DNA from 3 places in the Amycolatopsis sp. NPDC028719 genome. Region 3 is predicted to be linked to each of the others. Evidence: riboswitches for the same ligand, from Rfam matches in the RefSeq annotation. Region 3 holds a riboswitch; each other region holds the start of a gene.

Region 1 (3,248 bases), 490 kb from region 3:
GAACCCGCCCCGGCCGGACGTCAGTAGCCGAGCGCCTCGTTCACGGCCTTGGCCGACGGCGGCACGGTCGCCTTGGGGCCGATGTGGTTCTCGACCGCGTCGAGGGTCTTGAGGCCGTCGCCGGTGATCAGGAGCACCGTCTCGGCGTCCGGGTCCAGCTTGCCGGTCTCGACCAGCTTCTTCGCCGTCGCGACGGTGACCCCGCCCGCGGTCTCGGTGAAGATGCCTTCGGTGCGGGCCAGCAGCCGGATGCCCTCGACGACCTCTTCGTCGGTGACGTCCTCGATCGCGCCGCCGGTGCGGTTGACGATGTCGAGCACGTAGGGGCCGTCGGCCGGGTTGCCGATCGCCAGCGATTTGGCGATCGTGTCCGGCTTCACCGGCTGGACGACGTCCAGGCCGGCGCGGAACGCGGCCGAGACCGGCGAGCAGCCGGTGGCCTGGGCGCCGAACACCTTGTACGGGCTGGCGTCCACGAGACCGAGCTGGCCCAGCTCGCGGAAACCCTTGTCCACCTTGGTCAGCTGCGAACCGGAGGCGATCGGCACGACGATCTGCGGCGGGATGCGCCAGCCCAGCTGCTCGGCGACCTCGAAGGCCAGCGTCTTCGAGCCTTCCGAGTAGTACGGCCGGACGTTCACGTTCACGAACGCCCACTTCGGGTGCTCACCGGCGAGTTCGGTGGCGAGGCGGTTGACGTCGTCGTAGTTGCCGTCGACGGCGATGAGGTCGCCGTCGTAGACCGCGGTGGTGAGGATCTTGGCGCGCTCGAGGGTCTTCGGGATCAGCACGACCGACCGCCAGCCCGCGCGGGCCGCGGCGGCGGCCGTCGCGTTGGCCAGGTTGCCGGTCGACGGACAGGCGAGCACCTCGAACCCGAACTCGCGGGCCGCGGCCAGCGCGACGGCGACGACGCGGTCCTTGAACGAGTGCGTCGGGTTGCCGGTGTCGTCCTTGACCCACACCCGCTTGAGGCCGAGCTCCTTGGCGAGGCGGTCGGCGCGGATGAGCCGGGTCGCGCCGGGCTCGGTGTTCGGGATCTCTTCGACGTTGGACGGAACCGGGAGGAGCTTCTTGTAGCGCCAGATGTTCTTGGGGCCGGCCTCGATGTCTTCACGGCGGACGCGGCCGAAGTCGTAGGCGACCTCGAGCGGCGAGAAATCCTCGGCGGAGACGAACTCCGGGGCGAGCGGCTGCCGGTGGCCCTCTTCCTTCGACACCAGTTCGACGGCGGGACCGAGATCCGGGGTCTTCGTGGTGGAGGTCGTTCCGAGGGTGGCGGTCATCGCGAGGTTCCTTTCCTCATCTGCCCCGCCGAAGCGGGCCGGAATTGGCACCGTGGTCGTCAGCTACCCCGCGATCGCGGGATGACAGGCTGTACGCCGGTTGCCGGGGCTTCGTCGGGCCGTTCCCTCTGCCCCTCTGGATGAGCGGTATTCAGTTGTCGGCGCGCGCCGTTCAGCGCGCCGCCTCGCTGACACCGTACGACATGGCGCTCGCGCCGTGCCATGCCGGCCGCTCGACATCACCGGAGCGGGCGCACGGCACCGCGAGTGAGAGGATTCCCCCGTGACCGCCCAAGCCACCGCCCCGGCCCCGCTCCACTTGGTCCTGGGTGAGGAAGAACTGCTGATCGAGCGCGCCGTGCGCGAGGCGCTCACCGCGTCCCGCGCGATCGACGCCACGGCCGAGCTGACCCGGGTCCGGGTGTCGGATCTCACAGCCCCCGAGCTGGCCGAACTCGTCAGCCCGTCGCTGTTCAGCGAAGGCCGCGTGATCGTCCTGGAGTCGGCACAGGACATCTCGCAGGAGCTGGCCGACGCCGTGACGTCCTACCTGAAGGACCCGGCGGACGGGATCGTCCTGGTCGTCGTGCACACCGGCGGTGGCCGCAGCAAGGCGGGCAAGACGCTGCCGGCGGTGCTGAAGAAGGCCGGCGCCGAAATCACCGAGTGCCCGAAGCTGACCAAGCCGGCCGAGCGCGAGCAGTTCGTGCGGCACGAGGTGCGCCGGGTGGGCGGCAAGATCGATGCGGCCGGGGTCGCCGCGCTTCTCGAGGCCGTGGGCTCCGACCTGCGGGAACTCTCCTCGGCGGCGACGCAGCTGGTGGCGGACGCCGGCGGGACCGTCGACGCGGACGCGGTCCACCGCTACCACCGCGGCCGGGCCGACGTCACCGGGTTCGCGGTGGCGGAGAAGGCGGTCAGCGGCGACCGCTCGGCGGCGCTGGAGTCGCTGCGCTGGGCGATGCAGCTGGGCGTCCCGCACGTGTTGGTCGCGGACGCACTGGCCGACGCGGTCCGCACGATCGCCCGGGTCTCGGGCGCGGGCCGGGGCAACCCGAACCAGCTGGCGGGCGAGCTGGGCATGCCGCCGTGGAAGATCCGCAAGGCGCAGGGCCAGGTCCGGGGCTGGAACCAGGACGGCCTGGCGACGGCGATGCGCGTGGTGGCGAGGCTGAACGCCGAGGTCAAGGGCGTGGCGGCAGACCCGGGTTACGCGCTGGAGCGCGCGGTCCTGCAGGTGGCGGCCGCCAAGGGCGACCGCTGACCCGGACATGAAGAAAGCCCCGGCCGAAGCCGGGGCTTTCCCAGAAATCAACCAGCTCAGAGCGCGTTGACGCGCTTCGCCAGCGCCGACTTCTTGTTGGCGGCCTGGTTGGCGTGGATGACGCCCTTCGAGACGGCCTTGTCCAGCTTCTGGGCGGCGTCGCGCTGCAGCTCGGCGGCCTTGGCCTTGTCGCCGGCCTCGGCGGCCTCGCGGACCTTGCGGATCGCGGTCTTCACCGAGGACCGGATCGCCTGGTTGCGCTGACGCGCCTTCTCGTTCGTCGTGATGCGCTTGATCTGCGACTTGATGTTGGCCATAGGGCAACTCCTGTTTCACTCGGTGAGATTCGCCGCCGCGCTGAATTGGCCCCACTCGCGAAGAGCGGGCTTCCTCCATGACGGAATGCCGCACGGGCAGCGAGCGACAACTCTAACAGCCCAGCTCGGACGGCCCGCGACCGCGTCCGGCGAACACCGATCACCCGGAGTACGGTCGAAGACGGTAGTGCCTAGGGTTCCGTCGCCGGTCCGCGCACCTCGCTCCCCACAACCAGGACCGGCGGGTCTGGTCCGAGCGGCACCATCGGCGGGTCCGGGTGGCCTGCCGTTCATCTGACGGGACAAAAGCCTGGAGGACCCGGTTTTCGTGCGTGCGAAAACCCGTAAGGGGTCCCATGAACACCACCGCGCTGTCCTTCG
Region 2 (3,248 bases), on a different contig from region 3:
CGGCGCCAACGCGCCGAAGCAGGTGAAGACGACCGCGGTCACGACGAAGGAGTTCCTGGGCGAGTACAAGCTCACCCTGGGCCCGGAGGACCAGGCCGAGGGCGGGCTGGACGTCAAGCTGACCGACGGCGCCGAGGTGCACATCAGCCGCACCGGCGTCTCGACGGTCGTCCAGAAGGAGAGCATCGACCCGCCCGAGCAGCGCGTCGACGACCCGGACCTCGCCAAGGGCAAGACCTCGGTCGAGGACCCGGGCACCCCCGGTGAAAAGGAAGTGACCTACAAGGTCACGCAGAAGAACGGCAAAGAGGTCGGCCGGGAGAGCATCTCCGAGAAGGTCATCACCCAGCCGAAGCCGAAGATCGTCCACGTCGGCACCAAGCAGGCCCCGACGCCGGCCATCGGCGACGGTTCCTCGTGGGATCGCATCGCGCAGTGCGAGTCGGGTGGCAACTGGGCCATCAACACGGGCAACGGCTACTACGGCGGCCTCCAGTTCGACAAGCGCACGTGGGACGCCTACGGCGGCGACGAGTACGCGAACCTCCCGAACCAGGCTTCGCGCGAGCAGCAGATCGCGGTCGCGGAGAAGGTCCGCGACGCCCGCGGCGGCTACAGTGCCTGGCCGGTCTGCGGCAAGAAGGCCTGACGCTCCTTTCGAAACGGCCCCCGTCCCTCGTGGACGGGGGCCGTTTCGTGTTCGCAAGGAGGCATCACGCGTGACCCGAGGGGCATCACCCGTGATTGAGGGGGCATCACCCGCGATGCCCCTTCGGACACGCGTGATGCCTGCCCAATCACGCGAGAAGCCCCATCGGTAGGCTCGTCCGGTGGTTGAACTGCTGGGACCTGCCGAGATCCGGGGGCTGGCGGCCGAGCTGGACGTGCGGCCGACCAAGAAGCTCGGGCAGAACTTCGTGCACGATCCCAACACCGTCCGCCGGATCGTCGAGCTGGCGAACGTGGGCCCGGACGACGTCGTCCTCGAGGTCGGGCCCGGGCTCGGGTCGCTGACCCTCGGGCTGCTCGCCACCGGCGCGCGCGTCGTCGCCGTCGAGATCGATCCCAAGCTCGCCGAACGGCTGCCCGAGACCGTCGCCGACCGGGGGCCCGAGGTCGCCGGCCGGCTCCAGGTCGTCACGGCCGACGCGCTGCGCGTCACCAAAGAGGAGCTGCCCGAGCCGACCGCGCTCGTCGCCAACCTGCCCTACAACGTCGCCGTCCCGGTCGTGCTGCATCTGCTCGCCGAGGTGCCGTCCCTGAGGTCCGGTCTCGTCATGGTCCAGACGGAGGTCGCCGAGCGGATGGCGGCCGGCCCCGGCAGCCGGATCTACGGCGTGCCGAGCGTCAAGCTCGCCTGGTACGGCCCGGCGCGCAAGGTCGCCGCCGTGCCGCGCTCGGTGTTCTGGCCGGTGCCGAACGTCGACTCCGCGCTCGTCGCCTTCGAACGCGGTGACACTCCGGCGTCGGACGACCGCGATCGGCTCTTCGGTCTCGTCGACGCCGCCTTCTCACAACGCAGGAAGACGCTCCGCGCCGCGCTCGCGGGCTGGGCGGGCTCGGCCGAGCGGGCCGGGGAACTGCTCACGGCCGCCGGGATCGACCCGAAGACCCGGGGCGAGCAGCTCGACGTGCACGACTTCGCCCGGTTGGCTGCTGTCCGTTAGCACGTCCACAGTGGAAGTCAACGCGGTCGGGCGAAAATACGCCTCTTGCCGTGCGATCCCGCGATTCGGACACCTCCACTCGTGTGATCTGGGCCAACGGGCTTGCTTTAGCTCCTCGGGATCGGTTTTACTCAGTACGTCCATCCCGAGCGACTGAGAGACCTGGCTCGCCGAAGTCGCAGCAACCACCCCCCACGGGGCAGGTGCTACCGCCAGGACCGATGGAGGCCGTTTCCGATGAAGAGGGTTGCTCGCCCCCTGCTCCTGACCAAGCGTCGCGTCGTCGACGAAGGCCGCCGCTCCGTGACCGCATGTCGGCGCTCCCACTGAGCTTGCCCGACCCGTCACACCTCTTCTTCATGCACCGTCCATAGAGGACGGATACTCGCTTGCGGCCGGACGCGCATCTCTGCGCGCCCCGTTTTCTGGAGCCTTCGTGATCACCGTCGAAAACCTGTCCAAAACCTTTGCCACCAACGGAAATTCGGTCGTCGCCCTGCGCGACGTGAGCGTCGACGTTCAGGCCGGCTCGCTCTTCGGCGTGGTCGGCCCGGCCGGGTCCGGCAAGTCCGTCCTCGCCCGGTGCATCGCGCTCCAGGAGCGGCCCGACCGCGGCGTCGTCCGCCTCGACGGCCTCAACACCGGCACCCTCGACGGCCGCCGCCTGCGCGAGATCCGCCGCCAGCTGGGTGTCGTCTCGACGAAGCCGGAGCTGATCGCCGAGCGCACGATCGCCGGCAACATCGCCTCCCCGCTCGAGCAGCTCGGTGTCGACGGCCCGCAGCGCCGCAGCCGGGTCGGCTCGCTGCTCGACCTCGTCGGCCTGACGCAGCGCGCCACGCAGCGTCCCGGCGAGCTGACCGAGGGTCAGCTCCGCCGCGTCGCGGTCGCGAAGGCGCTGGCGGCGGCGCCCGCGGTGCTGCTCGCCGACGACCCGACCGCCGGCATCGACCCGGAGGAGGCCGGCGCGGTGCTCACCGTGCTCGACCGCGCCCGCGCCGAGCTGGGCACCACCGTCGTGATCACGACGCCGGACGCCGGCGTGGTCCGCCGGGTCTGCGACGACGTCGCGGTGCTCGAAGACGGCACGGTCATCGAGCGCGGCACCGTCCTCGACCTGGTCTCGAACCCGGCCAGCCGCACCGCGCAGGCGCTGCTGCCGGCCATCGAGACCACCCGCGCGCAGTCGGCGCGCTACGACCGCTCGGTCGACGTCGTGCTGGTCGGCTTCGCTTCGGTCGGTGCGCTGCTGCCCGAGGCCGCGGGCCGCTTCGACGTCGAGTTCGCCACCATCGGCGGCGGCCTGACCCGGATCGGCGACACCCCGGTCGGCCGGTTCCGCCTCGGCGTCCGCGGCGAGCGGGCCGACGCGGCGCTGGCGTGGGTCGCCGAGCGCGGCGGCCACGTGACGCACACCGCGCGCGGCCCCCAGGGTGTCGCGGCAGCCTGACCCGAGCGCCCCAATGTGGCCTTCGGTGCGTTCAACGCACCGAAGGCCGCCTTGGGTGCGTTGAACGCAACCAAGGCCACATTGGGGCGTTTTCGCGGGCACGTAGGCTGGTCGGGTGCTCGCCGTAGTTC
Region 3 (3,248 bases):
GGCTCTACCCGCTCGCCACGGTCGCGGTGTGCGTCGTGGCGTACTCGTCCGGGCAGCTGCTGCACGCGTCCGGGCTGCTCGCCACCTACGTCGCCGCGCTGGTGCTCGGCAATTCGCGGCTGCCGCACCGCTCGGACACGCTGTCGTTCGCCGAAGGGCTCGGCTGGCTGGCGCAGATCGGGCTGTTCGTGCTGCTCGGCCTGTTCGCCTCGCCGAGCCGGCTGCTCGAGGCGGTGGTGCCGGGCCTGGTGGCGGGGGGTGTGGTGCTGCTGCTGGCCCGGCCGATCTCGGTCGTGCTGGCGATGCTGCCGTTCCGGCTGCCGTGGCGGGAACAGGCGTTCCTGTCCTGGGCCGGGCTCCGCGGCGCGGTGCCGATCGTGCTCGCGATGATCCCGCTGTCCCAGGGGCTGCCGGGCGCGCAACGGCTGGTCGACGCGGTGTTCGTGCTGGTCATCGTGCTGACGTTGCTTCAGGGCGCGACGCTGGGGCCGCTCGGGCGGTGGCTGGGCCTCGCGAAGAAGTCCGAGGCGCACGAGATCGATGTCGACTCCGCGCCGCTGGACGAGCTGGGCGCCGAACTGCTGCAGGTCCGCATCCAGCCCGGGTCGAAGCTGCACGGCGTGTACCTGTCCGAGCTGCGGCTGCCGGTCGGCGCGACGGTCAGCCTGGTCGTGCGCGAAGGCGCCGGCTTCACGCCGCAGAAGACCAGCCGGCTCCAGGAGCACGACCAGTTGCTGGTCGTCACGACGAGCGGGGTCCGCGACACCGTCGAGCGCCGGCTCCGCGCGGTGGACCGGGCTGGTCGCTTGGCCCGCTGGAAGGGCGAGTCGGGCCGCTAGCGGGTTCCGGCTTTCTCGGGTCGTCCGGCGTTCCTCACTAAATCTCACACGATCTTCCCTTCGTTCCCTCTTTTGGCTTACTGTGCGCTCCATTCTCTAGTTCGAATGGGTGAATGACGAGCCAAAGGAGTACGCAGGGTGATGAAACTTCCCGTGCGTGGCGCGAGTCTGGTCGCGGCGATCGTCGTGACGACCGGGCTGGCCGGCGTCCCGGACGCGGCCGCGGAGGTCGGCCCCTTCCCGGCGCTCGCCCTGCCGTTCGAGGCCGGCCAGCAGGTGTACTCGGCCGGCATCCACTCCGACGACGGCAGCACCGGTGTCAAGAACGCGATCGATTTCAGCCCGGCCGACAAGGTCGTGCGGGCGCCGCTGGCCGGCACTGTCCACCTTCAGCACTGCGCGGGCGGGGACTGGGTGACCATCGACCACGACGGCGGCTGGCGCACCGGGTACTACCACCTGGAGGCCATCGAGGTCACCGACGGTGAGCACGTCGAGGCCGGGGCCGAACTCGGCTCGACCGGCAACGCGCTGCCGTGCGGCGGCAGCAGCACCGGCGCCCACGTGCACTTCACCCTCTGGACCCTGCCGGACGCCCCGGCGGCGAACTGGGACGGCAAGTCGTTCGCCGAGGTCTCGACGACGGTCGCGGCGGCCAGTGGCGAGCCGGTCGACGGGAAGACCATCGGCGGCTGGCGCTTCACTGCCGGAGCCGGGCAGTACACCGGCACGGCGACGCACCTCGCCGACCACGCCGTGACGCGGCTGCCGGGACACTTCCGCGCGAAGCTCTAGTCTTCACGGTGTGTGAGCGGCGTCTCAGAATGTGAGGCGGGGGTTGGCCGCCGGCGGCGTTCTCGGTTACCTTCGGGCTCAGGTCATGAGTGCCAGCGCGAAGCCCCGGCTTGCTGGCCGGCAACCCTCCTGCCGCGGTGGGGTGCCCCGGGTGAAGACCGGGCCGGTCGCGCCGTGCGACGGGCAAGCGCGGGCCCCTCGCCAGGGTCCCCCGGACCGCCGAGGAGGCACCGATGACTCTCGCCATCGACCGCACCAGCACGACCACCACCCCGGCCGACCTTGCCGCCACTCTCGAAACCCTTGCCCCGCAAAGCATTCCGACGGTCGCCGGTGCCGCACTGCGGGTCCCGCTCGTGACCGGCGAAACCATCGGGTACGCCAACCTCGACCACGCCGCGAGCGCCCCCTGCCTCGACGCCGTCCGCACGAAGGTCGACGAGTTCCTGCCCTGGTACGCCAGTGTCCACCGCGGCGCGGGCTTCGCGTCGCAGGTCTCGACCCGCCTTTACGAGCGCACTCGCGACGTCCTGCGCCGCTTCGTCGGCGCCCGCCGCACCGACACCGTCGTCTTCACCCGCAACACCACCGACTCGTTCACCCTGCTCGCCCGCAGCCTGCCCCGGCACACGACGGTGGTCGTCTTCGACACCGAGCACCACGCCGCACTGCTGCCGTGGCAGGGCCCGAACGTCCGGCGGATCCCGACCCCGCGCACCCGCCTCGCGGCAGTGTCCGCTGTGGACGAAGCGCTCACGGATTCCCCGCAGGGGCCGCGTCTGGTGGTCGTCACGGGGGCGTCCAACGTGACCGGTGAGCTCCTGCCGGTGGCGGAGATCGCCGCCGTGGCGAGGAAACACGGCGCTCGCATCGCGCTCGACGCCGCCCAGCTCGCCCCGCACCGCCGGATCTCGATCAAGGACCTGGACGTCGACTACGTCGCATTGTCCGGCCACAAGCTGTACGCGCCCTTCGGTGCGGGTGCGCTGATCGGCCGCGCCGACTGGCTGCGCGCCGCCAAGCCGTACCTCGCCGGTGGCGGCGCGACCAAGCTCGTCACCGAGGACGCGGTCGTCTGGAACACGGGCCCCGAGCGCCACGAAGCCGGCTCGCCCAACACCGTCGGCGTGTACGCGCTCGGCGTCGCGTGCGAGACGCTCAGCGAGAACTGGGACGCCGTCGTGGCGCACGAGCAGGCCCTGCTCACCCGGCTGCGCAAGGGACTCGAGGGCATCCCGGGCTGCGCCGAGCTGCGGCTGTTCGACGCACCGGTCGACCGCGTCGGCACGCTCAGCTTCATCCTCGACGGCTTCGACCCGGGCTGGGTGGCGGCGGTGCTGTCGGCCGAGTACGGCATCGGCGTCCGCGACGGCGCGTTCTGCGCGCACATCGCGGCCAAGCGCCTGATCGGCATCGCCGGCGGCGACGGACAGCAGGCGATCCGCGTCAGCCTCGGCTTGGGCAGCACCGAAGAGCACGTCGACCGCGTCGTGCTGGCGCTGCGCCAGATCGTCGCGCGCGGAGCCCGCTGGGAGTACACGAAGGTGGAGGGCCGCTGGGCCCCGGTCGGCGACCCGCGGGAGCTGCCGCCGTTCTGCTGAACGCTAGCCTGGG

The links. A riboswitch is a leader RNA that binds a small molecule or an ion and turns the genes downstream of it on or off. The one in region 3 is predicted to bind S-adenosylmethionine.
Region 1: another riboswitch for S-adenosylmethionine. It lies ahead of thrC (threonine synthase); the one in region 3 lies ahead of ACZ4TR_RS15255 (aminotransferase class V-fold PLP-dependent enzyme).
Region 2: another riboswitch for S-adenosylmethionine. It lies ahead of ACZ4TR_RS06980 (methionine ABC transporter ATP-binding protein); the one in region 3 lies ahead of ACZ4TR_RS15255 (aminotransferase class V-fold PLP-dependent enzyme).

What each region holds. Positions count from the first base shown of each region.
Region 1 covers NZ_JBVHUL010000003.1:781,618-784,865, reverse strand. Annotated here, with positions in the region: gene thrC (threonine synthase) at 21-1,286, opposite strand; SAM riboswitch class I at 1,300-1,433, opposite strand; gene holA (DNA polymerase III subunit delta) at 1,570-2,550, shown strand; gene rpsT (30S ribosomal protein S20) at 2,607-2,867, opposite strand; gene ACZ4TR_RS17215 (DMT family transporter) at 3,224-3,248, shown strand, end outside.
Region 2 covers NZ_JBVHUL010000001.1:1,403,117-1,406,364, forward strand. Annotated here, with positions in the region: gene ACZ4TR_RS06970 (transglycosylase family protein) at 1-649, shown strand, start outside; gene rsmA (16S rRNA (adenine(1518)-N(6)/adenine(1519)-N(6))-dimethyltransferase RsmA) at 831-1,667, shown strand; SAM riboswitch class I at 1,805-1,895, shown strand; gene ACZ4TR_RS06980 (methionine ABC transporter ATP-binding protein) at 2,104-3,117, shown strand; gene ACZ4TR_RS06985 (4-(cytidine 5'-diphospho)-2-C-methyl-D-erythritol kinase) at 3,233-3,248, shown strand, end outside.
Region 3 covers NZ_JBVHUL010000003.1:295,935-299,182, reverse strand. Annotated here, with positions in the region: gene ACZ4TR_RS15265 (potassium/proton antiporter) at 1-839, shown strand, start outside; gene ACZ4TR_RS15260 (M23 family metallopeptidase) at 981-1,634, shown strand; SAM riboswitch class IV at 1,716-1,830, shown strand; gene ACZ4TR_RS15255 (aminotransferase class V-fold PLP-dependent enzyme) at 1,868-3,235, shown strand.